Regions from separate parts of the Branchiibius hedensis genome, predicted to be linked through region 4. Evidence: riboswitches for the same ligand, from Rfam matches in the RefSeq annotation. Region 4 holds a riboswitch; each other region holds the start of a gene.

Region 1 (5,173 bases), 1.2 Mb from region 4:
GGTGCAGACCGCGCTGATCTCGGTCCAACCCGGCGGGTGCAACCGCTCGCCGGCCATCGCGATCAACCGACCGTCGCGGCGGATCCCCAGGTAGGTGCCAAGCTCGATGGTGCGCGGCAGGAACGGGCCGGGTTGGGTGCGCTCGACCAACGCCAGCATGTCCGGTACGTCGTGTGCGGTCAGCGTGACCGCCTCACCCTCGGCGCGGGCAGACACCGAGGTCGCGACGAGCTGCACCCCTTCGAAACCACCGGCGACGGTCCAACCGGTCGGCGGGATCGCGTTGCCGCTGAACGGAACTGCGCCGCCGGGACCGACGAGATCGGCAGCCACGGCCCACTCGGCATCGGTCGGGTCATCAGGGAAGGCCATCAGCGGAGAGACGTCTCGCGGGTAGCCCAGAACGCGGCCTTCGCCGCGGGCAAAGTGGGCGTGCGGACCGCTCAACGACTCCCAGGCGGCGTTGTCGAGGACGGCAACGTCGCCGGCTGCGATCCTGCCTGGCGTGGTGGTGGTCATCCGGTGGCCAGGGCGTGAGAGGCGGTGGTGGTCGGCACGGTGTCCAGGCTCCCATCCTGGGCGGGGGAACCCCAACCCCACGGCGGGTCCGGGATCTCGCGGCGCAGCGTGGGCGCGATGTCGGACTGGAAGAGCTCAAGGCTGTCGCGGTGTTGCTCCTGGGTCAGGCCACCGGCGTCGGCATGGATGTGCAGCACGCTGTGCCCGAACTGCTCGTGGTAGCGGTGCACCTTCTCGATGATCTGCGCAGGCGAGCCGATCAGGGCGGAGCTGCGTTCGACGTAGTCCTCGTAGCTGGTGAAGACCTGGGGCACGCCGGCCCGTCGCTGCGCCGCTGAATTGCCCTCCCACACCGGGCGATACGTCTCCAGTGCCACCTGGGAGTCGCGGTGCGAGTAGTACCCAGCGGTGCCTGCGCCGACGGCGATCTGGGCAGGGTCATGACCGTAGTCGAGCCAGCGTTGGCGGTAGTAGTCGATGAGTTCGGCGTAGGGCTCGACCGGGTTGGTGACGTTCGCGGAGAACAGTGGGTCGCCGTACCGCGCGGCCAGGTCCACCGACTCCTGGCTGGTCGCCGAGCCGTGCCAGATCCGGATCGGCCGCTGGTAGGGCAGCGGCCAGACCTCCGCGTCGCGCAGCGGTGGCCGGAATTGGGTGTCGTAGGTGATCTGGTTGTCCTGCCACAGCTGCCGGAACACCTCGAAGGACTCGGCGTTGCGGGCCCACTGATCCTGCGGCGTGACGTTGAACAGCTCGCGCTGGGCGGCCCCGTTGCCCTTGCCGATGATGAGTTCGAGCCGGCCACCGGACAGGTGATCCAGGGTCGCGTAGTCCTCGTAGGCACGGACCGGGTCGAGCAGGCTCAACGTGGTGACGGCCGTGAAGAGCCGGATCGCCCTGGTGCGGGCCGCGATGTGGGAGAGCACCACCGTCGGCGAGGAGGAGATGAATGGCCGCTCGTGACGCTCGCCGACGCCGAAGCCGTCGAAGCCGAGTTGCTCTGCGAGCACGGCGTTTTCGACGACCTCATTGAACCGCTCGTGCGTCGTCGGCTGACGGCCGGTGATCGGGTCGGGCGCGTGGACGATGAGGGTGATGGCCAGGAATCTCATGCCGACAGCCGCCGTTCGTTGGTGGTGGTGACCGGCGGCAACTGCAGGTGCTCCCGCAGGGTCCGGCCGGTGTATTGGGTGCGGTAGACGCCGCGCTCCTGCAGCGGTTCGGTGGTCGTGACGTGCAACTGCGGGGCGAGTCCGACGCGGTCAGTGCGGGTGGAGACGAACGCAGCACTGGTGCCGGCCTCGAGGCCGCCAGGGTGGGGGAGCACGGGGGCGTCGCTGAAGCTGACGATGCTGACGCCGGCGGCCTCGGTGCGGTGGACCTGGTCGCTGATCGTGGCCGGGTCGAGGCGTGGTTGACCGAGGTCGAGGATGAGGGGGATAGGCATGTCAGTTCCTTTGGCTGGTGAGGGTCGCGAGGGTGTTGCGCGCGGTCAGGGGCAGGGTGAAGACGACGAGCATGCCGCCAGCGACGCTGGCCCGGGTTTCCCGCTCCGGCGCGCGCTCGAAGCCGAGTCGGGTGTAGAGCCGTTGTGCGGTCAGGTTGCGCGGACCGGTGTCGAGAACGACTGCGTCGGCGTCCTGCTCGCGGGCGACCGCGATGGCGTGCTGCATCAGGTCGTAGGCGATGCCGCGGCCTCTGTGCTCCGGGTCGACCGCCAGCAGGCGGATCTCGGCTTCACCATCGCGGGCGAACTGTGCGCTCGGTGTGCCGGCGTGCACGAGGGCGACCGTGCCGATGAGTCGATCGGTCAGTGTGTCGACGGCGACCAGGAGTCGTCCGTCGCGGGCCCGTGCCCCCGCGTCAGCCAAGGTACGCCGTCGCTGCGGATTCGCCTTGCGCGGTGTGCGGTCCTCGGGGCGCGGGGCCTCGAACGCCGCTACTGTGAGTGCGCCGATGGCGTCGAACTCCTGCGGTTGTGCGTCGCGTATCACGATGTCAGACAACGACTTTCCTTTCCTTCGACGTCACTCAGCCGGCCGGCGGGATCGGTGACGAGGTCCCAGGGAGTCGTGGCTCGGCGTACGGCGAGAGTGACGATCAGGGCGATGCCGACGCAGACGAACGCGCCGAGAGCGACACCCCAGCGGACGCCGAAACGGTCGGAGACCCAGCCCACGATGGGGCTGCCGATCGGCGTACCGCCCATGGAAATGACGGTGTAGACCGCCATGACCCGGCCGCGGACGGCGTTGTCGACACCGGTTTGGACGTACGCCGAGACGGCCGCGGCGAGCAGCATCAGGATGAAGCCGCTGACCAGCAGGACGATCAAGAAGGTGGCGTACGTGGGGGCGGCGGCCAGGACGGTGAGGCTGACGCCGAACCAGAACGCGCCCGAGGTGACCATGGTGATGCGTGGCTGACTGCGGCGGGCGGCGAAGAGGGTTCCGACGATGGTGCCGATCGCCAGAGCTGCCGACATGACGCCCAGTCCGGTTGAGCCCGTGTCGAATTCGCGCTCGGCGAAGAGAGTCAGGGTGGTGGGGAAGTTCATCCCGAAGGTTGCGGTGAGGCCGTAGACGAGGAAGACGGCGACGAGGTCTTTGCGGGCGGCGACGTAGCGCAGGCCGTCGATGCCGGCGCCGCGCCATGGCAGGATGACGCGTTCGCTGGCGATGGGGTGGATGGTGGCCAGGGCCGTGATCATGACGATGAAGCTGACCGAGTTGATCGCGAAGACCCAGCCTGCGCCGAGCCAGGTGAGCAGCAATCCGGCGAGGGCGGCGCCGACGAGGCGGGCGACGTTGAGCGACAGGATGTTCAGGCCGGCGGCGTTCGGGATCAGGCGTGGCCCGACCAGGTCGGTGACGAAGGACAGGCGGGCCGGGTTCTCGACCATGAAGACCAGGCCGAGGCTGAAGGACAGGACGAACAGCAGGCTGAGCGTTGCGTGGCCGCTGAGGACCGCGGCGGCCAGGATGACCGACTGCACGGCGTAGAGCGATTGGGCGATGAGCAGCAGCCGGCGGCGGTCGAGGCGGTCGGAGATGACCCCGCCCCAGAGGCCGAAGAGCAGCACCGGCGCGAACTGCAGTCCGACCGCCCAGCCGACCGCGGTGCCGCTGCCGGAGATTTCCAGGACGTACCAGTCCATGGCGACCGCTTGCATGGCGGTGCCGGTGTTGGACAGCAGCCCGCTGAACCAGAACCGGCGGTAATCGGGCACGGCTAGCGCTGCGAACGAGCCGGTGCCAGACACTGCGATCCTCCGTCGTCAACGGCCTCGCAACGGAGACCACGCGCTTGCCACGGGGATGCCGCGGCCGGGCTTTCACCTGGAGCACCCCGCCGCGGGTGGGAGGGTTGCCGGTCAGCTAGCCAGGGCTTGTCGCTGACACTCGATGCCGCGTGGCACGTTACCTGCGCTGAGCCGTGAGGGCAAATGCCTACTCACTATGTAGGCAATGCGGGTTGGTGTCAGAGGTGGGGTAGCAGTTCGCTGGGACTGAGCCCGTACTGCCGCTTGAACGAACGGGAGAAGTGACTGGCGTCGGAGAAATGCCAGCGTCGAGCAACCTGGCTGACGGTGCTGCCAGAGGTGAGATCGTCACGGGCGCGGGCCAATCGGCGTACTCGAAGGTACCCAGACACGGTCTCCCCGGAGTCCTCGAACGCACGGTGCAACGAGCGCACGGACACGCCGATCTGGTCGGCGATCACGGCGGGCGTGAGGGTGCCCCGGTGCAGGTTGCGCTCGATGAAGGCCTCGGCGGCGGATCGGGTGGCGTACGTCGATTGCGGCCAGGTCTGTCGCGGCGCCTGGAGCGCGGCGGCCAGGAGTTCGATCGTGGCGTTACGAGCCGCGGGCAGCGCCCCGAGCGGCAGGTCGTCGATGGTGCGGGACAGGCCGTCGAGGTAGTTGCGCAGCAGGGACACGGCCGGTGCGGAGGCGTCGAGGACGGACCCGGTGAGCAGTTCGCCCCGCGCGCCGACCTCGGCCAGGGCGGCCTTGGGCACCAGCAAGCTGCGCTTGATCAGCGGCTCCTGAACGAGGAACTCGGCGTGCTGCGCGGAGTCCCACATCACGACACTGCCGGGACCCAACTGGGCGGTCCGGCCGGCCTGGGTGACCTGTTCGCGGCCCCGCAACGTCATCAGCATGACCAGGTACTCGCCGTCGGTCTGGCTGATCTGCGGGCCGCGGCGGACACCGGCGCACGGGTCGCACGAGCAATCGACCAGGACCAGATCGGCGAGATGTCGTTGGCGCACGGAGGCGGAGTACGGCGTGTGGTCGGCCGGCGTGAGCTCGGTGATGTCCCAGGTCAGGTGGGTCTTGGACAGCAATCGACCCCAGGCTTCGCGCGCTGCAGCCAGGTCATCACTGCGCAGGGTCTGCACCATCGAAACCTCCTCGTCTCCCCTTGAATGTAACCCCGATCACACCGTCATCGCAGGGGGTGGCGCGCAGTGACATGAAGTCGGCACTCAGGTGCATGGCTGTGACCTGAGTCACTTTTTAGTGTCAGTCGTAGCCCGCCGTCCCGAGCGGGAGACCACAGGAGATCACGATGACCCAAACACTGGACGAGAAGGCGCAGGTCGGCGTACCTGACAATCGCACGGACGTCGAATTCGACTCTGACGGAGT
Region 2 (5,173 bases), 790 kb from region 4:
GTGTTAGGAGAGCCGGTTAGGCTGACTCCAGAACCCTGCGTCGACGGAGGATGGCCGTGCAGATTTCGGCGAAAAGCGACTACGCCGTGCGTGCTGCCCTGGAGATGGCCGCCCGTGCCCCCGACCTGCTGACGATCGACGCGATCGTGCAGGACCAGGGCATGCCGCGTAAGTTCGTCGAGGCCATTCTCGGCGACCTGCGCCGGGCCGGAATTGTCCGCACCCAGCGTGGTTGCGCGGGTGGCTACACCCTGGCCAAGCCGGCATCGGAGATTGCCATCGGCGACATTCTGCGCGCCGTGGACGGGCCCCTCGCGGAGGTGCGGGGCCTGCGGCCGCATGAGACGACGTACGGCGGGGTGGCCTCCCATCTGCCCGATCTGTGGGTGGCCGTGCGGTCCAGTCTGCGGCAGGTGCTGGATGAGGTGACGGTGCAGCAGCTGCTCACCGGTGCGCTGCCGGCCAAGGTGCGTCGGCTCAACGACGTCGAGGACGCCTGGCTCCCTCGCTGACATGGCCCTCAAATCCCACTCTGAGAGTAGGGATTAGACATCACGGCTGGTTTGTTCTAGCCTCACAAATGGTTATGAGTGTCAGCGACAAGCCCTGGCTTGCTGACCGGCAACCCTCCTGCGCGGTGGGGTGCTCCAGGTGATGACCCGGCACTTCCGACCGGAGGTGCAAGCGCGAATGTGCATGGCGGCGCCGACCGCGATGCCCGGAAGAGATGGGATAACCATGTCTGACCTTCATCTGGCCGTAGCCCTCGATGGTGCCGGTTGGCACCCGGCCGCCTGGCGCGAGCCGGACGCCCGTCCGGGGGAACTGTTCACCGCCCGCTACTGGACCGACCTGGTGCAGCAGGCCGAGCGCGGGTTGCTCGACCTCGTCACCATCGAGGACGGCTTCAGCCAACAGGCCGACCACCACGAGGCCGCCAGCGAGCGGACCGACCGGGTGCGTGGCCGGTTGGACGCCAACCTCGTGGCCGCCCGTGTGGCACCGACCACCTCGCACATCGGCTTGCTGCCGACAGTGGTTGCTCCGCACACCGAGCCGTTCCACGTCTCGAAGGCCATTGCGACGCTGGATTACGTCAGCACCGGTCGGGCCGGTGTCCGGGTGCGCTCGAGCGTCAGCCCGCAGGAGTACGGCAACGTCGGGCGGCGGCCGGTGCCCGAGCTGCCCGGCGACGGGGTGCCAGCGGCACTGACCCGCATCCTGTTCGGCGAGGTCGAGGACTACATCGAAGTGCTGCGCCGGCTCTGGGACAGCTGGGAGGACGACGCGGAGATCCGCGATGTGGCAACCGGTCGCTTCGTCGACCGCGAGAAGCTGCACTACATCGACTTCGAGGGCTCCGAGTTCAGCGTCCGCGGCCCCTCGATCACGCCGCGGCCACCGCAGGGGCAGCCACTGGTCTCGCTGCTGGTGCATCAGCAGGCTGGTTACGAATTGCTCGCGCGCAGTGCGGATCTGGGGTTCGTGACCCCGGCCGACGCCGCGGACGCCCACAACATCTCCACCGCGGTCCGCGCCGCCACGGCACAGGCCGGCCGGACCGCGGGGGAGGTCAACCTCCTCGGCGACGTCGTCGTCTTCCTGGACGACACGTACGCCGCCGCTGCCGCGCGCAAGGAGCGGCTCGACGTACGTGATGGGGCTGAACTGCACAGCGACGCAACGATCTTCGTCGGCACTCCCGGCGAACTTGCCGACCTGATCCTGGACTGGCAGTCCGCGGGCCTGGACGGGGTGCGCCTGCGCCCGGGTGCCCTGCCGCACGACCTGAGCCAGATCACCGACGCCCTGGTGCCCGAGTTGCAGCGGCGCGGAGCGTTCCGGACGGCGTACGACGCCACCACCTTGCGGGGGCACTTCGGCCTTGTCCGGCCCGCCAACCGCTACGCCGCCTGAGAGGAAACACGGACATGACCAAGCAGATCCACCTGGCCGCCCACTTCCCGGGCGTCAACAACACGACGGTGTGGAGCGACCCGCAGGCGGGTAGCCACATCGAGTTCGACTCCTTCAAGCGGTTCGCGCAGATCGCCGAGCGCGGCAAGTTCGACTTCCTGTTCCTCGCTGAGGGGCTGCGCTTGCGGGAGCAGAACGGCAAGATCTACGACCTGGATGTCGTGGGCCGCCCGGACACGTTCACGATCCTGGCGGCGCTGGCCGCGGTGACCGAGCACCTTGGGTTGACCGGCACGATCAACTCCACCTTCAACGAGCCCTACGACGTGGCAAGGCAATTCGCGTCGCTGGATCACCTGTCCGGTGGGCGTGCGGCGTGGAACGTCGTGACGTCCTGGGATGCGTTCACCGGTGAGAACTTCCGCCGCGGCGGCTTCCTCCCGCAGGATCAGCGCTACGAGCGGGCCCGGACCTTCCTGCAGACGGCTGCGGAGTTGTGGGACTCGTGGGGTCCGTCGGATCTGCTCGCGGACGTCGACTCGGGGCAATTCGTCTCGCGGGTCGACGCTGGTGCTTACGGCCACCATGACGACCACTTCGACATCAGTGGCCGCTTCAACGTGCCGTCCCCGCCGCAGGGTCGCCCGGTGATCTTCCAAGCCGGCGACTCCCACGATGGTCGGGAGTTCGCGGCCTCCTCGGCGGATGCGATCTTCAGCCGGCACGGGACGCTGGAGGACGGCAAGGCGTTCTACGAGGACGTCAAGGGCCGCCTGGCCAAGTACGGTCGCCGGCGCGACGACCTGCTGATCCTGCCCGCAGCGACCTTCGTGCTTGGCGACACGGATGCCGATGCGCAGGAAAAGGCAACCGAGGTGCGCCGGCAGCAGGTCAGCGGGCAGACCGCTCTGCGGTTCCTGGAGCAGTTGTGGAACCGCGACCTGTCGCACTACGACCCGGATGGTCCACTGCCGCAGGAGGATCCGGACCTGGGCGAGCACACGATCGCGCGCGGTCGGGCCAGTGTGCGTCGGCACGACGACATCCTCGAGACGGCACGCTCCTGGCGGGCCAAGGCCGAGGCGGAGAAGCTGTCGATCCGCGAACTGATCATCGAGGTCACCGCGCGGCAGAACTTCGTCGGCTCGCCGGAGACCATCGCGACGACCATCAACGACTACGTGCAACAGGACGCCAGCGATGGCTTCATCCTGGTGCCGCACATCACCCCGACGGTCTTGCACCGTTCGTGGACCAGGTGGTGCCGTTGTTGCAGGAGCGGGGCGTGTTCCGCACTGACTACGAGGGCGCGACGTTGCGGGAGAACCTGGGTCTGCGGCCGCAGACCGAGCAGGGAATCGTGGAAGGCGTTGCGTCGTGAGCGCCGACCGAGGCGAGGAAACGAGCGCAGCGAGGCCCGGAGCCGAGGCCAGAGGCGCGACCAACAACACCGTGACGACTCCGTTGTCCGTGCTGGATCTGGTGCCGATCTCGACCGGTTCAAATGCGCCGGAGGCATTGCGCAACAGCATCGACCTCGCCCAGCGTGCGGAGTCCCTCGGCTACGCCCGGTACTGGTTCGCCGAGCATCACCTCAATCCAGGTGTTGCAGGGACGTCGCCGGCCGTCGTCCTCGCGTTGGTTGCCGGTGCCACCGAGAGCATCCGGTTGGGCTCTGCTGCAGTGCAATTGGGTCATCGCACGGCGCTGTCCACGGTCGAGGAGTTCGGCCTGCTGGACACGTTGCACCCCGGTCGTTTCGACCTCGGCCTCGGACGCTCCGGTGGCAAGCCGCCGGGCTCGGAGACGCGCACACCGCAGGCGCCAGAAGGTCGTGTCCTGGACAACGGCTTGGTCATCCCGCCGGCCTTCGACTACTCGCAGTTGCTCGGCTCGCCACGGATCGCCTTGTCACAGGCGCTGTTGAAGCAGCCCGGAGCGACGTCGCAGCCCTACACCGAGCAGGTCGCGGACATCCTGGCGTTGATCGCCGGCACCTACCGCGCGGAGAACGGCGAAGAGGCGCACGTGGTCCCTGGCGAGGGCGCCGACCTGCAGATCTGGATCCACGGCAGCAGTGCCGGGGAAAGTGCGCAGGTCGCCGGAGCCAACGGACTGCGATTCGGCACGAACTACCACGTGGCACCGTCCGGAGTGCTGGAGGCGGTCGCCGCCTACCGCGAGGCGTTCGTTCCGAGCGCAACGCTTGGGTCGCCGTACGTCATCGTGTCGGCGGATGTCGTTGTCGCCGAAGACGACCAGACAGCAAGGGATTTGGCTGCCGGCTATGGCCCATGGGTGCGGTCGATCCGGACCGCCCAGGGCGCGATCCAGTACCCGACCGCCGAGGAGGCGCGCGCGCTGCCGTGGAGCCCGCAGGATGCCGCGCTGGTTGCCGACCGGGTGGACACGCAGTTCGTCGGGACGCCGGAGAAGGTGGCCGATCAGTTGGCCGCACTGCGCGACGCAACGCAGGCGGACGAACTGCTGATCACCACCATCACGCACGACCATGCGGACCGGGTGCGGTCCTTTGAACTACTGGCGAAGGAGTGGCAGCAACGATGAGTGTTGTTGTGGTGGTGGGCAACCCGAAGCCCAAGTCCCGGACGTTGTCGGCGGCGTCGCTGGTCGCCGAGCAGATTGCGGGCCGGCCGGCGGACACGGTGATCGACCTGGTCGACTTCGGCGCAGAGTTGTTGGACTGGTCCTCGACCGCCGTGGCTGAGGCCGTCGACCAGGTGCAGCAGGCCTCGGTCGTGGTCTTCGCCAGCCCGACCTACAAGGGCAGTTACACCGGTCTGCTGAAGCTCTTCCTCGACCGGATCGGCGGCGGCGCACTGCGCGAGGTCACCGCGATCCCGGTGCTGCTGGGCGGCGATCTGCGGCACTCGCTGGCGCCGGAGGCGTTCCTCAAACCGGTGCTCGCCGAGTTGGGTGCGTCCAGTCCGACACGCGGACTGTTCATCGTCGACAAGACCTGGGAGGACTCCCCGGAGCTCGCGGCGTGGCTGCAATACGAAGAACCGGTGCTGGAGCGCATCCGGGCCCGTCTCGAGACGAAGGCAGCGGCATGACCGTGTACGACATCACCAGTGGCCGGCCGCGACCGGCCTTCGACACCGCACGCCTGCGGCAGGTCTTCGGTGCGTTCCCCAGTGGGGTGACCGCCGTGGCTGCGATCGTCGATGACGTGCCGCACGGCCTGGCGGCGAGTTCCTTCACCTCGGTGTCGCTCGATCCCGCTCTGGTCTCG
Region 3 (5,173 bases), 2.9 Mb from region 4:
GACGGCCCGCGTCGGTGATGACGTAGGTGGCTTTGCGGCCGTCATCGGTCCGCGAGACCAGACCGTCCTCCTCGAGCTTGGCCAGGCGCGGGTAGACCGTGCCCGCGCTGGGGGTGTAGAGCCCGCCGAAGCGTTCCTCCAGATCGCGGATGATGTCGTAGCCGTGCCGCGGACCCTGATCCAGCAGGGCCAACAGATACAGGCGCAGTTGGCCGTGCTGGAAGACCGGTGTCATTGCTCGACCGCTTGCGTTGCGCGCATCACGACCACGTCGCCGGACACTGAACTCGCCTTGATCTTCAGCGTGGGATTGCCCTCGGACAACCGGCCGCCACCGCGGGTGCCGGGGTTGCCGATCCGTTGTCCGTCGACGATGGCGGCACCGCTGAGACTGCTCAGCTGCACGTCGAACCCGTCGGAGTCGGGCACCCGCACCAAGACGTCACCGGAGACCGCGGTCGAAGAGATCGAAGTCTTCGCGCTCAGCAGGTCCAGCGTGATGTCGCCGGACACCGTGTTGAGTTTGACCGGGTCGACCCGACTGCGGTGCACCGTGATGTTGCCGGAGACGCCATTGGCCTTGAGCGCACCGACCAAACCGTGCAACTCGACGGTGCCCGACACGGTGTTGACGTCGACCGAGTCGGTGATGTGGTCCAGGGTGACGCCGCCGCTGACCGTGTTGATCTTGGCTGGCCGGGTCAGGCCGCTGGCCAACACCTGCGCCGAGACCGTGTTGATCTTGGCCGTGACCCCTTCGGGCACGGCGATGGAGAGGCGAGCACGGTCCTGCGCTGCGGAGGATCCGAGCCGCTTGAGCGTCTCCCAGATGTTCTCGCCCTCGGCTTTGAGGTGAGTGACCTTGAGGGTGTTGCCATCCCAGGTCACCTGCAGCGGACGGCCGCGCAACTCATGTATTTCGAGAGTTGCTCCGGCCGCATCGCCGTGCGTGACCACGTCGACCTGGCCGCCGACGATCGACACCGAGACGGTGCGAACGGTGGCCGGCTGGTCCTCGCCGATCTTCAGCGTTTGCGGTTCGCGAATCTCCCAGGCCTGCATCTACCTCTCCTGTCACGATATATCGCGTTGTCGGGAACACGTTATATCGCGAGTGGGATGCGCGGCAAGCACGGTTTCCCCCGACTTCTGCAGCGCAACTCACCGTGGCGTTGCCGAAACAGGTGAGTTGCGCTGCAAAAGTGGGGGAGGAGCGCGGGTGGGCCGCTACCAGGGCCGCGGCTGGCTCAGGTCCCGCGGGTCGCCGATGGCTTCCCAGCCCTGGCCGGGCACGTGCCGGTAGGGCAACGCGGAGCCGGAGGTGACCAATCGGCGTACGCCGGCGATCAACCGCTCCACGTGATCAGGGGTCGTCGCCAGTCCGAGGCTGGCCCGCACGGCAGCAGCGCTCTGCCCCACGACGGTGTCACACAGCAGGTGCGCGCAGAATCGTCCGTCACGGACCGCGATGCCGTCCTCGTCCGAAAGCACCTGCGAGACAAGCGAACTGTCCCATCCGTCCACCGTGAAGGTCACCACGCCCACGTTCGGGCGGTCGGCGCCGAGCGCTGCAACGATGCGGACGCCGGGGATCTGGCCGAGGCCGTCGCGCAGTCGGGTCGCCAACGCCTCCTCGTGCCGGTCGACGGTCTCGCGGTGCCGGGCGAGTGTCACGCAGGCGGCCGCAATGGCGATGGCGCCCAACGCATTCGGGGTCCCGCCCTCGTGCCGCGCCGGCCCGGTGTGCCACTGGATCCCGTCGCCGGACACAGTGTGCGTGGCGCCGCCTGCCGGAAGGTACGGCTCGGCGGCGTCCAGCCAGTCGGCGCGGCCCACGAGGGCGCCCGCACCGTACGGCGCATACATCTTGTGACCGGAGAACGCGATCCAATCCGCGCCGAGGTCGTCAAGGTCCACGGCCCGGTGCGGCACCAGCTGCGCACCGTCGACGACCACTCTGGCGCCGAACTGCGCTGCAATGAAAGCTAGTTCGCGTACCGGCCACACTTCGCCAGTGACGTTGCACGCGCCGGTCAGCACTACCAGTTTGGGCGCCTGCGGGTCGGCGGCGGTCAACGCCGTGCGCAGCAGGTCGGCGGCCTCCTGCACACTGCCCGGCACCCGCAGCGCCGTCGTGTGCTCCGCCGGCCACGGCAGGAGCGCGGCGTGGTGGGCGGACTGCCAGGCGAAAACCTGTGCGTCCTGGGGCAATGCGTGGGCGAGCAGCCGCAGCGCGTCGGTGGTGTTGCGGGTGAAGATCACCTCATCGCCCGGGCGGGCCCCGACGAACCGGCCGACCTCGGCGCGGGCCTCTTCGAACCAAGCCGTGGTGATGCGGCTGGCGAAGCCGGCGCCGCGGTGCACCGAGCCGTAGGTCGGGCTGACCTTGTCGACTGCCTCCTTGACGGCGACCAGGGCCGGGGTCGTCGCGCCGTGGTCGAAGTTGGCGATGTCCACGACCGTGCGGTGCACCGTGGGTACGCCGATCTCGTGGGCGACCGTGCGGGGCAGACCGGTCGCGGTCAGCGGCCCGCCACTGCGGCGGGGCAGATCCGTGACGATGCTCAACCGCCGCGAACTGGGGTGCTCGGGGCTGGGGAGCACGCCCGGGGCGTGATCGGTGAAGCCGCTGCTCGGCGTACGTGTGATGCTCGTGACTGTGCTCATAGCGATGCTCCTCGTCGGTCCTAGGGACCAGCGAGCGCGCCGAAAAGGGGGCGAGCGGAGAACTGGTCCGCGCTTGCCGTCACGCTGCTGCGATCCGGCCGGGTCGTCACCCGGAGCACCCCACCGCGGAGGAGGGTTGCCGCTCAGTCAGCCGGGGCTTAGGACTGAGACTCTTGACCTGGAAAAAACTGTAGCAGCGTGCGGCGCGATCAGTCGCACACCACGTCGATGCCGTCCGCAATGCGGTACGGCGCTGCCACGATGAGGGCGCCAGCGGCCCGCCGCAACCGGCTGATCTCAGCCCGGACCGCCACCTCGTGACCTCTGTCCCCGTACAACCGGGTGCTCAACGCAGCGGCGGTCAGACCCAGGGGCGTGCCGACCAGCAGGCGCAGGATCTGCGCGTGGCGGCGACTGAGCGGCACCGTCCACGGCTGGTCATCGTCACCAGACAGGTGCAGCGTGTCGTCGCGGCCCAGTCGCGCGGACAGCCGCCGCGGACTCGGCGCGGGGCGCACCAACCAGCCGTCCCCGACGCGCTCGGGAAAACACATGCCCAGACCGGGCACGGCCAGCAGTCGATCGGCCCGCGGCGCGGCGATGCGATCGCGGACGCTGACGCCCTCCCGGTGGGCCACCCAACCGTGGTCGTCGACAAGCAACAGCGGACTGCCGGCGGTCGCGATCAGGTGACTGGTCCGCTCACGAAGCCGACGCAACTGCTGCTCATGGTGTTGCCACAGCGCACCCTGCGCCAGTTGCACAGCGCTGTCCACCAGCGCCACCAGCGCCGGGTGCAAGGTCATGGCCGGGCCGCTGACGTCGACGATCCCCAACAGCGAGCCGTCCCTCGGGTCATGAACCGGAGCAGCGGTGCAGTACCAGGGGTGCTGGCGCTGCTCGAAGTGTTCGGCGGAGAACAGTTGCACAGGAGCCTGCTCGGCCAGTGCGGTGCCGATCGCGTTGGTGCCTACGTAGGTCTCCGACCAGTGCGCCCCGAGCGCGAAGCCCAGCGAATCCGCCTGTCGCAGAATGGCCGGCGAACCTTCCCGCCACAGGATGACACCATCCCGGTCGGTGATGACCACGATGAAGAGCGAGGCGTCGGCGACGCTGGTCAGCACGGTTCGGATCCGGTCGGCAACCAACGCCAGCGCACTGTCCGAGCGCCGGGCGTGCACCTGGTCGATCGGCAGGATGTCGCGGTGCAACGGGCGATCGGGATCCAGGCCGAGGGACATCATTCGGGCCCACGAGCGGGCGACGACCGGACGGGGGCGTTCTGATGGTTTGGACCCGGACATGACGGCATCGTGCAAACGCACCAACTGCCGTGCGTGCAGGCCCAGGTCCACACCGGGCGCGACGGCTGCCGCTGACGTCATCAGAACTCACTTTCGTCGCATGCAACGTGCTGCAACGGTTCCGCCCCGGGGGTGCGGGGCAGTGTGCTGTAGATCACACCGTACGACATGAAGGAGTTGAGAGCCCATGACCCAGACTGCCGAGCATCCGACTGAAACGGCGATTGACGCACAGTCACGCGCCGACGCCTGGTTGGCCGCCTTCGAGACCGCACTGCGCAACCGGGACATCCCGGCGGCGACGGCTCTCTTTGCCACCGACAGCTACTGGCGCGACCTGGTGTCGTTCACCTGGAACCTGGCCACGGTGGAGGGACGCGAGGGTGTCGGAGATCTGCTCGCCGAGACGCTCGAGCGCACCGATCCCGCGTCGTTCGCGACGAGCGAGCCGCCCACCGACGACGACGGGGTGGTGACTGCGTGGTTCACGTTCGAGACCGGCGTCGGCCGTGGGCAGGGACTGGTCCGGTTGACCGAGGAGGACGGTCAGGACAAGGCCTGGACGCTGCTCACCGCCCTGCGCGAGTTGAAGGGATATGAGGAACCACGCGGCGTACGTCGCCCCAAGGGTGCCGAGCACGGCGCCACCCGCGATCGGACGACCTGGGCCGAGCGGCGGCAGGAGGAGGCCGAGTCGCTCGGCTCCACCACCCAGCCGTACGTGCTGATCATCGGGGGCGGCCAGGGCGGCATCGCCCTGGGTGCGCGGTTGCGGCAGTTGTCCGTCCCGGCGCTGGTGATCGACAGGCATCCCCGCCCGGGCGACCAGTGGCGCGGCCGCTACAAGTCGCTGTGTCTGCACGACCCGGTCTGGTACGACCACCTGCCCTACCTGAAGTTCCCGGACAACTGGCCGGTCTTCGCGCCCAAGGACAAGATCGCCGACTGGCTGGAGTCCTACGTCAAGGTGATGGAGGTGCCGTACTGGAGCAACACCGAGGCCAAGAAGGCGACCTGGTCGGCGGAGCGGGAGGAGTGGACCGTCGAGGTCGAGCGCGACGGACAGCCGGTGACGCTGCGGCCCAGCCAGTTGGTGTTCGCCACCGGGATGTCCGGCAAGCCGCGGATGCCGCAGATCGAGGGGATGGATGTCTTCGAGGGCGATGTGCACCACTCCAGTGCGCACCCCGGTCCGGACGCCT
Region 4 (5,173 bases):
GCGTTCGCGGTGCTGTCGATCGACAACTCGGCGGGTGCACTGGCGAAGGTGCTGGCGGTGGAGATGACCGCCAACATCATCTTCGTTCTGTTCGGGGGAGTCGTCTCCGACCGGCTGCCGCGGCGTCTGGTGCTGCAGACCTGCCGGATCGCGATGGCCATCGTGCTGGGTGCCCTGGCGGCACTGATGTTCACCGGGCACGCGACCATCGGCTGGTTCATGCTGCTGGGCGGACTTGCCGGCGGCATCAGCGCCTTCTCGATGCCTGCACTGCAGGGGATCGTCCCGCAACTGGTGCCCGCAGGAGAGCTGCAGGAAGCCAACGCGCTGATGTCCTTCGTGCGCAACGGGTCCAACTTCCTCGGCCCAGCGCTCGGCAGTGCTCTGGTCGTGGCGGGCGGTCCGCAGTGGGCGTTCGTGATCGACGCGCTGACCTTCGTGGCCAGCAGCCTGCTGTTGCTCCCGGTGAGCCTGCCGCCACCGGCCAAGGGCGCCACCAGCTTCATCGCCGACCTGCGCACCGGGTGGGGTGAGTTCCGCTCTCGCACCTGGCTGTGGGTGATCGTGCTGGCGTTCTCCGTCCTCAACGCCATCCAGTCCGGTGCCATCGGGGTGCTGGGCCCGGTCATCGCCAAGAACCACGACTCGCTGGGGATCAAAGGCTGGGGTCTGGTCCTGAGTGCCGAAGCTGTCGGCATGTTGCTGATGTCGTTGGTGCTGTTGAGGATTCGGCTGAACCGGCCGCTGCTCAGCGGCATGCTCGGCATCAGTCTCTTCAGCGTTGTCATCCTGATGCTCGGGCTGGACCCGATGACGATCCCGTTGATGGCGGTCGCCTTCATCGGCGGAGCGGGGATCGAGACCTTCGGCACCGGCTGGAACGTGGCGATGATGCAGAACGTGCCGGGCGACGTACTCTCCCGGGTCGTCAGCTACGACATGCTCGGCTCGTTCGTTGCGATGCCGGTCGGCATGTTGCTCTTCGGCTGGTTGGCGACGGTCGCGCCGACCGAAACCGTCCTGGTCGTCGCCGGAATCGTCTATGCCGCAGTGGCGCTGAGCACGCTGCTGGTGCCGTCGGTGCGAAACCTTCGCCAGCGCAGCGACGAGTCAGCCACGCAAGCCGCGCTCAGCCTGCCAGACTGACCGCTATGCCCGAAGTGAGCCAGCCCGAAGCGCCGCGACATGCGTTGTCGATGACGGTGCTGATGACTCCGCAGTACGCCAACTTCAGCGGCAACGTGCACGGCGGCCACATCCTCAAGATGCTCGACGAGGTCGCCTATGCGTGCGCGAGCAAATACGCGCGGCAGTACGTGGTCACGTTGTCGGTCGATCGGGTGGTCTTCCGCGAACCGATCCACGTGGGTGAACTCGTCACCTTCGACGCCGGGATCAACTACGTCGGTCGCACCTCAATGGAGGTCGGCATCCGGGTGACCACGGAAAACGTTGCGACACAGAGCATCCGGCACACGAACACCTGCTACTTCACGATGGTGGCGCTGGACGCGGACAGGCGACCGATCGCCGTACCGCCCTTCGAGCCGGTCAGCGAGGTCGAGAAGCGGCGCTGGAACGACGCGCTCCGCCGCCGCCGCATCACTCAGGACGTGGAGCAGGCGCTCGATCAGTCGACCACGCCGTAAAGCCGGTCGCCCGCGTCACCCAGCCCCGGCACGATGTAGCCGTGCTCGTTGAGGCGCTCATCCACCGCCCCGGTCACCAACGTGATCGGGATCGTCAGGTCGGCCAACTCCTCCGCGACGGCATCGATCCCTTCTGGCGCGGACAGCAACGTCACGGCAGTGATGTCGTCCGCGCCGCGCTCGGCCAGGTATCGGATCGCCATCGCCAGCGTGCCGCCGGTCGCCAGCATCGGGTCGAGCACGTAACACTGCCGCCCGGTCAGCACATCGGGCAGCCGGTTGGCGTAGGTGATCGCCTGCAACGTCTCCTCGTCGCGCTGCATCCCCAGGAAGCCGACCTCGGCCGACGGCAGCAGTCGCACCATGCCATCGAGCATGCCCAGGCCGGCGCGCAACACCGGCACGACCAGCGGCTTGGGGTTGCTCAGCTTGATCCCGGTGGTCGGGGCGACCGGAGTCACGATGTCCTTGGGTTCGACGCGCACCTCGCGGGTGGCTTCGTAGGCCAGCAGCGTGACCAGTTCGTCGGCCAGCCGACGGAACGTCGGGCTGTCGGTCTCCTTGTCGCGCAAGTAGGTCAGTTTGTGGGCGATCAGCGGGTGATTGGCGACGAGGACGCGCATGCCTGAGACTCTACTTGTGAGCGCCGACCGAGCCGAGGAAGCCGAGCGGAGCGGACGCCGCGCGTCGTCAGTGCGAGGGGAGGGTAGAGGCGCGACCCGAGGACTTGTGGACGTGTCGCCGTACGCCGATTGGCTGGGTCTCGCATTGGACCAGGCTCGCGTCGCGCTCACCACCGATGACGTCCCGGTGGGCGCGGTCATCGTCGACGCCGGCGGTGGCGTCATCGGAGTGGGCCCGAATCGCCGTGTGGCAGACGCGGATCCGCTGGCGCATGCCGAGATCGTTGCGATCCGGGCAGCGGCTGCGACACTGGGGCATTACCGGCTCGATGACTGCACGATCGCGGTCACGCTCGAACCATGCCTGATGTGCGCCGGGGCGATCATGCAGTCGCGGATCTCGCACATCGTCTTCGGTGCGTGGGATCCCAAGGCCGGCGCGTGTGGCAGCGCCTGGGACGTCATCGCGCAGAACCCGTCACCGCACCGGGTGGACGCAGTCGGTGGGATCCGGCAGGCCGAGTGCGCGCAGATTCTCACCGATTTCTTCCGCGCGCGGCGCAGGTGAGGCCCTACTCCTGCCAGGGGTAGAACGGCGGCATGTCGCTGGACGTGCGACCGGTGAACTCGGTGTCGCGCTTCTCCAAGAACGCGCGCACGCCTTCCTCGCCGTCGGCGAAACTGGTGTAGTACATCGCCAGGGAGTCGATCCGGTGCGCTTCGATCGGGTGCGGCTGCGCACTGTTGCGGTACATCATCTGCCGGGTCAACGCGATACCGACCGGCGAGCGGCCGTCGATGAACGTGCGCGCCAGGGCGTACGCCGCGGGCAGCAGTTGGTCGGGTTCGTGCAGGGAGCGGACCAAGCCACCCGCCAAGGCTTCGTCGGGGGAGAGGATGTCCGCGGCGTACGTCCATTCCAGGGCGCGGGAGATGCCCACGATGCGCGGCAGGAACCACGACGAGGTGGCCTCGGGCACGATCCCCAGGCGACCGAAGACGAATCCGATCCGCGCCTTGGTGGAGGCCAGGCGGATGTCCATCGGCAGCGTCATGGTCGCGCCGATGCCGACGGCGGCGCCGTTGATCGCGGCGATCACGGGTTTGGTGCACGCGTAGATCGCCAGCGAGACGCGGCCGCCGGTGTCGCGGACACCTTCGAAGATCACCGGGTCGTCCAGGCGCTCGGTCAGGTCCTGCACGGTCGGCGCAAGCCCCGGGGTGAGGCCGAAGACGTTGCCCTCCTTGGTCAGGTCCATGCCGGCGCAGAACGCCCGGCCGGCGCCGGTGACCACCACGACGCGGGTCTCATCGTCGGTGCTGGCGCGGGTGAAGGCGTCGACCAGCTCGTTCGCCATCGTGACGGTGAAGGAGTTCAACTGCTCGGGCCGGTTGAGGGTCAGCGTGCAGATCCCGTCCACGACGCTGTAGTCCAGGGTTTCGTAATCGCTCACGGATCGATCATCGCGCACGGCTGACCTGCGGAGTTGACGGGCCACGGAATCAATGTCTACTCTCCCGATAGGCATTGAGCGTCGACGACAAGCCCTGGCTGGTCGACCAGCAACCCTCGTTCCGCGGTGGGGTGCTCCAGGTGAAAGCCCGGCCCGTTAGCGAACCCCGCGCGGGCAAGCGCATTGACGCTGGCCCCGGCCCGCGTCACGAAGGTCGTCGGCTGAGGCCGTGGCCTTCGGTGAACCCGTTGGAGTCGTCCATGTCCTCACCTCCCGGCTACGCCAAAACGGCGGTCGCGCAGGTCGCCGATGACGCGCCGCCGACCGCTGATGCCCCGCGCCGTGTCATCCCGCAACGCCATCCGTTGCGCTGGGTGGCCGCGGCCGTCGTGGCAGTCCTCGTCGCCATGGCGCTCAACGCCCTGATCACCAACCCGTTCTTCCAGTGGGACCGCTTCGGCTACTGGTTCACCAGGCCCGTTGTGCTGCAGGGGCTTTGGATCACCATCAAAGTGACCTTCGCTGCAGCGGTGCTTGGCTTTCTCGGTGCGCTGGTCCTCGCAGTGGCCAGGTTGTCCAGCAACCCGCTACTGCGCGCGGTGAGTTGGACCTACACCTGGTTGTTCCGGTCGATCCCGCTGATCGTGATCCTGCTCTTCCTGGTCAACTTCGGCGCGCTCTACAAGACGATCAGTCTGGGCGTTCCGTTCGGGCCGGAGTTCTTCCGCTTCGATGAGTCCCGGCTGGCCACCGACCTGGCGCTCGCGATCATCGGTCTGTCCCTGGCCGAGGCCGCCTACGGCTCGGAGGTCGTGCGTGCCGGCATCCTGTCGGTCGACCAGGGGCAGCACGAAGCGGCAGCGGCGCTGGGTCTGCCGAAGAGCTACCAGTTCCGCAAAATCGTTCTGCCACAGGCGCTTCGCTCGATCGTGCCGAACTTCGTCAACCAACTGATCGGCTTGATCAAGGCCAGTTCGCTGGTCTTCTACGTCTCGCTGCTCGACCTCTTCGGGCAAGTTCAGACGCTGGGGAGCACCTACCCGGGCGACATCATCCCGCTGTTGCTGGTCGCGACCGTCTGGTACGTCATCCTCACCAGTGTGCTGTCGGTGGTGCAGTTCTACGTCGAGCGGCACTACGCCCGCGGAGCCGTCCGGACCCTGCCGCCGACACCGCTACAACGGCTGCGGGCGTTCCTCGGTCGCAAGGCGGTGGCGGCATGAGCACGGCAACCGTCGCCTCCGCCGGGATCCAGGTCGAAGGCGTGACCAAGAAGTACGCCGACAACGTGGTTCTCGACAACGTCCACCTGACCGTCCGGCCGGGTGAGGTCGTCGTCATCATCGGCCCTTCCGGGTCCGGGAAGTCGACGCTGTTGCGCACGATCAACCACCTGGAGAAGCCGGACCTGGGTTACGTGCAGGTGGGTGATGAACTGATCGGTGTC

What was found. Region 4 has a riboswitch for S-adenosylmethionine ahead of DR843_RS17785 (amino acid ABC transporter permease). Riboswitches for the same ligand answer to the same signal wherever they lie in the genome.
Region 1: another riboswitch for S-adenosylmethionine. It lies ahead of DR843_RS11880 (MFS transporter); the one in region 4 lies ahead of DR843_RS17785 (amino acid ABC transporter permease).
Region 2: another riboswitch for S-adenosylmethionine. It lies ahead of DR843_RS13830 (LLM class flavin-dependent oxidoreductase); the one in region 4 lies ahead of DR843_RS17785 (amino acid ABC transporter permease).
Region 3: another riboswitch for S-adenosylmethionine. It lies ahead of DR843_RS03705 (aminotransferase class V-fold PLP-dependent enzyme); the one in region 4 lies ahead of DR843_RS17785 (amino acid ABC transporter permease).

What each region holds. Positions count from the first base shown of each region.
Region 1 covers NZ_UESZ01000001.1:2,459,811-2,464,983, reverse strand. Annotated here, with positions in the region: gene DR843_RS11900 (GNAT family N-acetyltransferase) at 1-519, opposite strand, end outside; gene DR843_RS11895 (LLM class flavin-dependent oxidoreductase) at 516-1,631, opposite strand; gene DR843_RS11890 (hypothetical protein) at 1,628-1,966, opposite strand; gene DR843_RS11885 (GNAT family N-acetyltransferase) at 1,968-2,525, opposite strand; gene DR843_RS11880 (MFS transporter) at 2,510-3,781, opposite strand; SAM riboswitch class IV at 3,817-3,928, opposite strand; gene DR843_RS11875 (helix-turn-helix domain-containing protein) at 4,000-4,926, opposite strand; gene DR843_RS11870 (alpha/beta hydrolase) at 5,094-5,173, shown strand, end outside.
Region 2 covers NZ_UESZ01000001.1:2,853,780-2,858,952, reverse strand. Annotated here, with positions in the region: gene DR843_RS13835 (RrF2 family transcriptional regulator) at 51-512, shown strand; SAM riboswitch class IV at 583-693, shown strand; gene DR843_RS13830 (LLM class flavin-dependent oxidoreductase) at 739-1,917, shown strand; partial or broken gene DR843_RS13825 (NtaA/DmoA family FMN-dependent monooxygenase) at 1,932-3,101, shown strand; gene DR843_RS20865 (hypothetical protein) at 3,167-3,298, shown strand; gene DR843_RS13820 (LLM class flavin-dependent oxidoreductase) at 3,295-4,485, shown strand; gene DR843_RS13815 (NADPH-dependent FMN reductase) at 4,482-4,994, shown strand; gene DR843_RS13810 (flavin reductase family protein) at 4,991-5,173, shown strand, end outside.
Region 3 covers NZ_UESZ01000001.1:735,845-741,017, forward strand. Annotated here, with positions in the region: gene DR843_RS03695 (PadR family transcriptional regulator) at 1-235, opposite strand, end outside; gene DR843_RS03700 (DUF4097 family beta strand repeat-containing protein) at 232-1,062, opposite strand; gene DR843_RS03705 (aminotransferase class V-fold PLP-dependent enzyme) at 1,228-2,667, opposite strand; SAM riboswitch class IV at 2,732-2,846, opposite strand; gene DR843_RS03710 (GAF domain-containing protein) at 2,877-4,052, opposite strand; gene DR843_RS03715 (NAD(P)/FAD-dependent oxidoreductase) at 4,159-5,173, shown strand, end outside.
Region 4 covers NZ_UESZ01000001.1:3,644,245-3,649,417, forward strand. Annotated here, with positions in the region: gene DR843_RS17760 (MFS transporter) at 1-1,146, shown strand, start outside; gene DR843_RS17765 (acyl-CoA thioesterase) at 1,152-1,649, shown strand; gene upp (uracil phosphoribosyltransferase) at 1,631-2,272, opposite strand; gene tadA (tRNA adenosine(34) deaminase TadA) at 2,385-2,840, shown strand; gene DR843_RS17780 (crotonase/enoyl-CoA hydratase family protein) at 2,845-3,726, opposite strand; SAM riboswitch class IV at 3,797-3,913, shown strand; gene DR843_RS17785 (amino acid ABC transporter permease) at 3,987-4,949, shown strand; partial or broken gene DR843_RS17790 (amino acid ABC transporter ATP-binding protein) at 4,946-5,173, shown strand, end outside.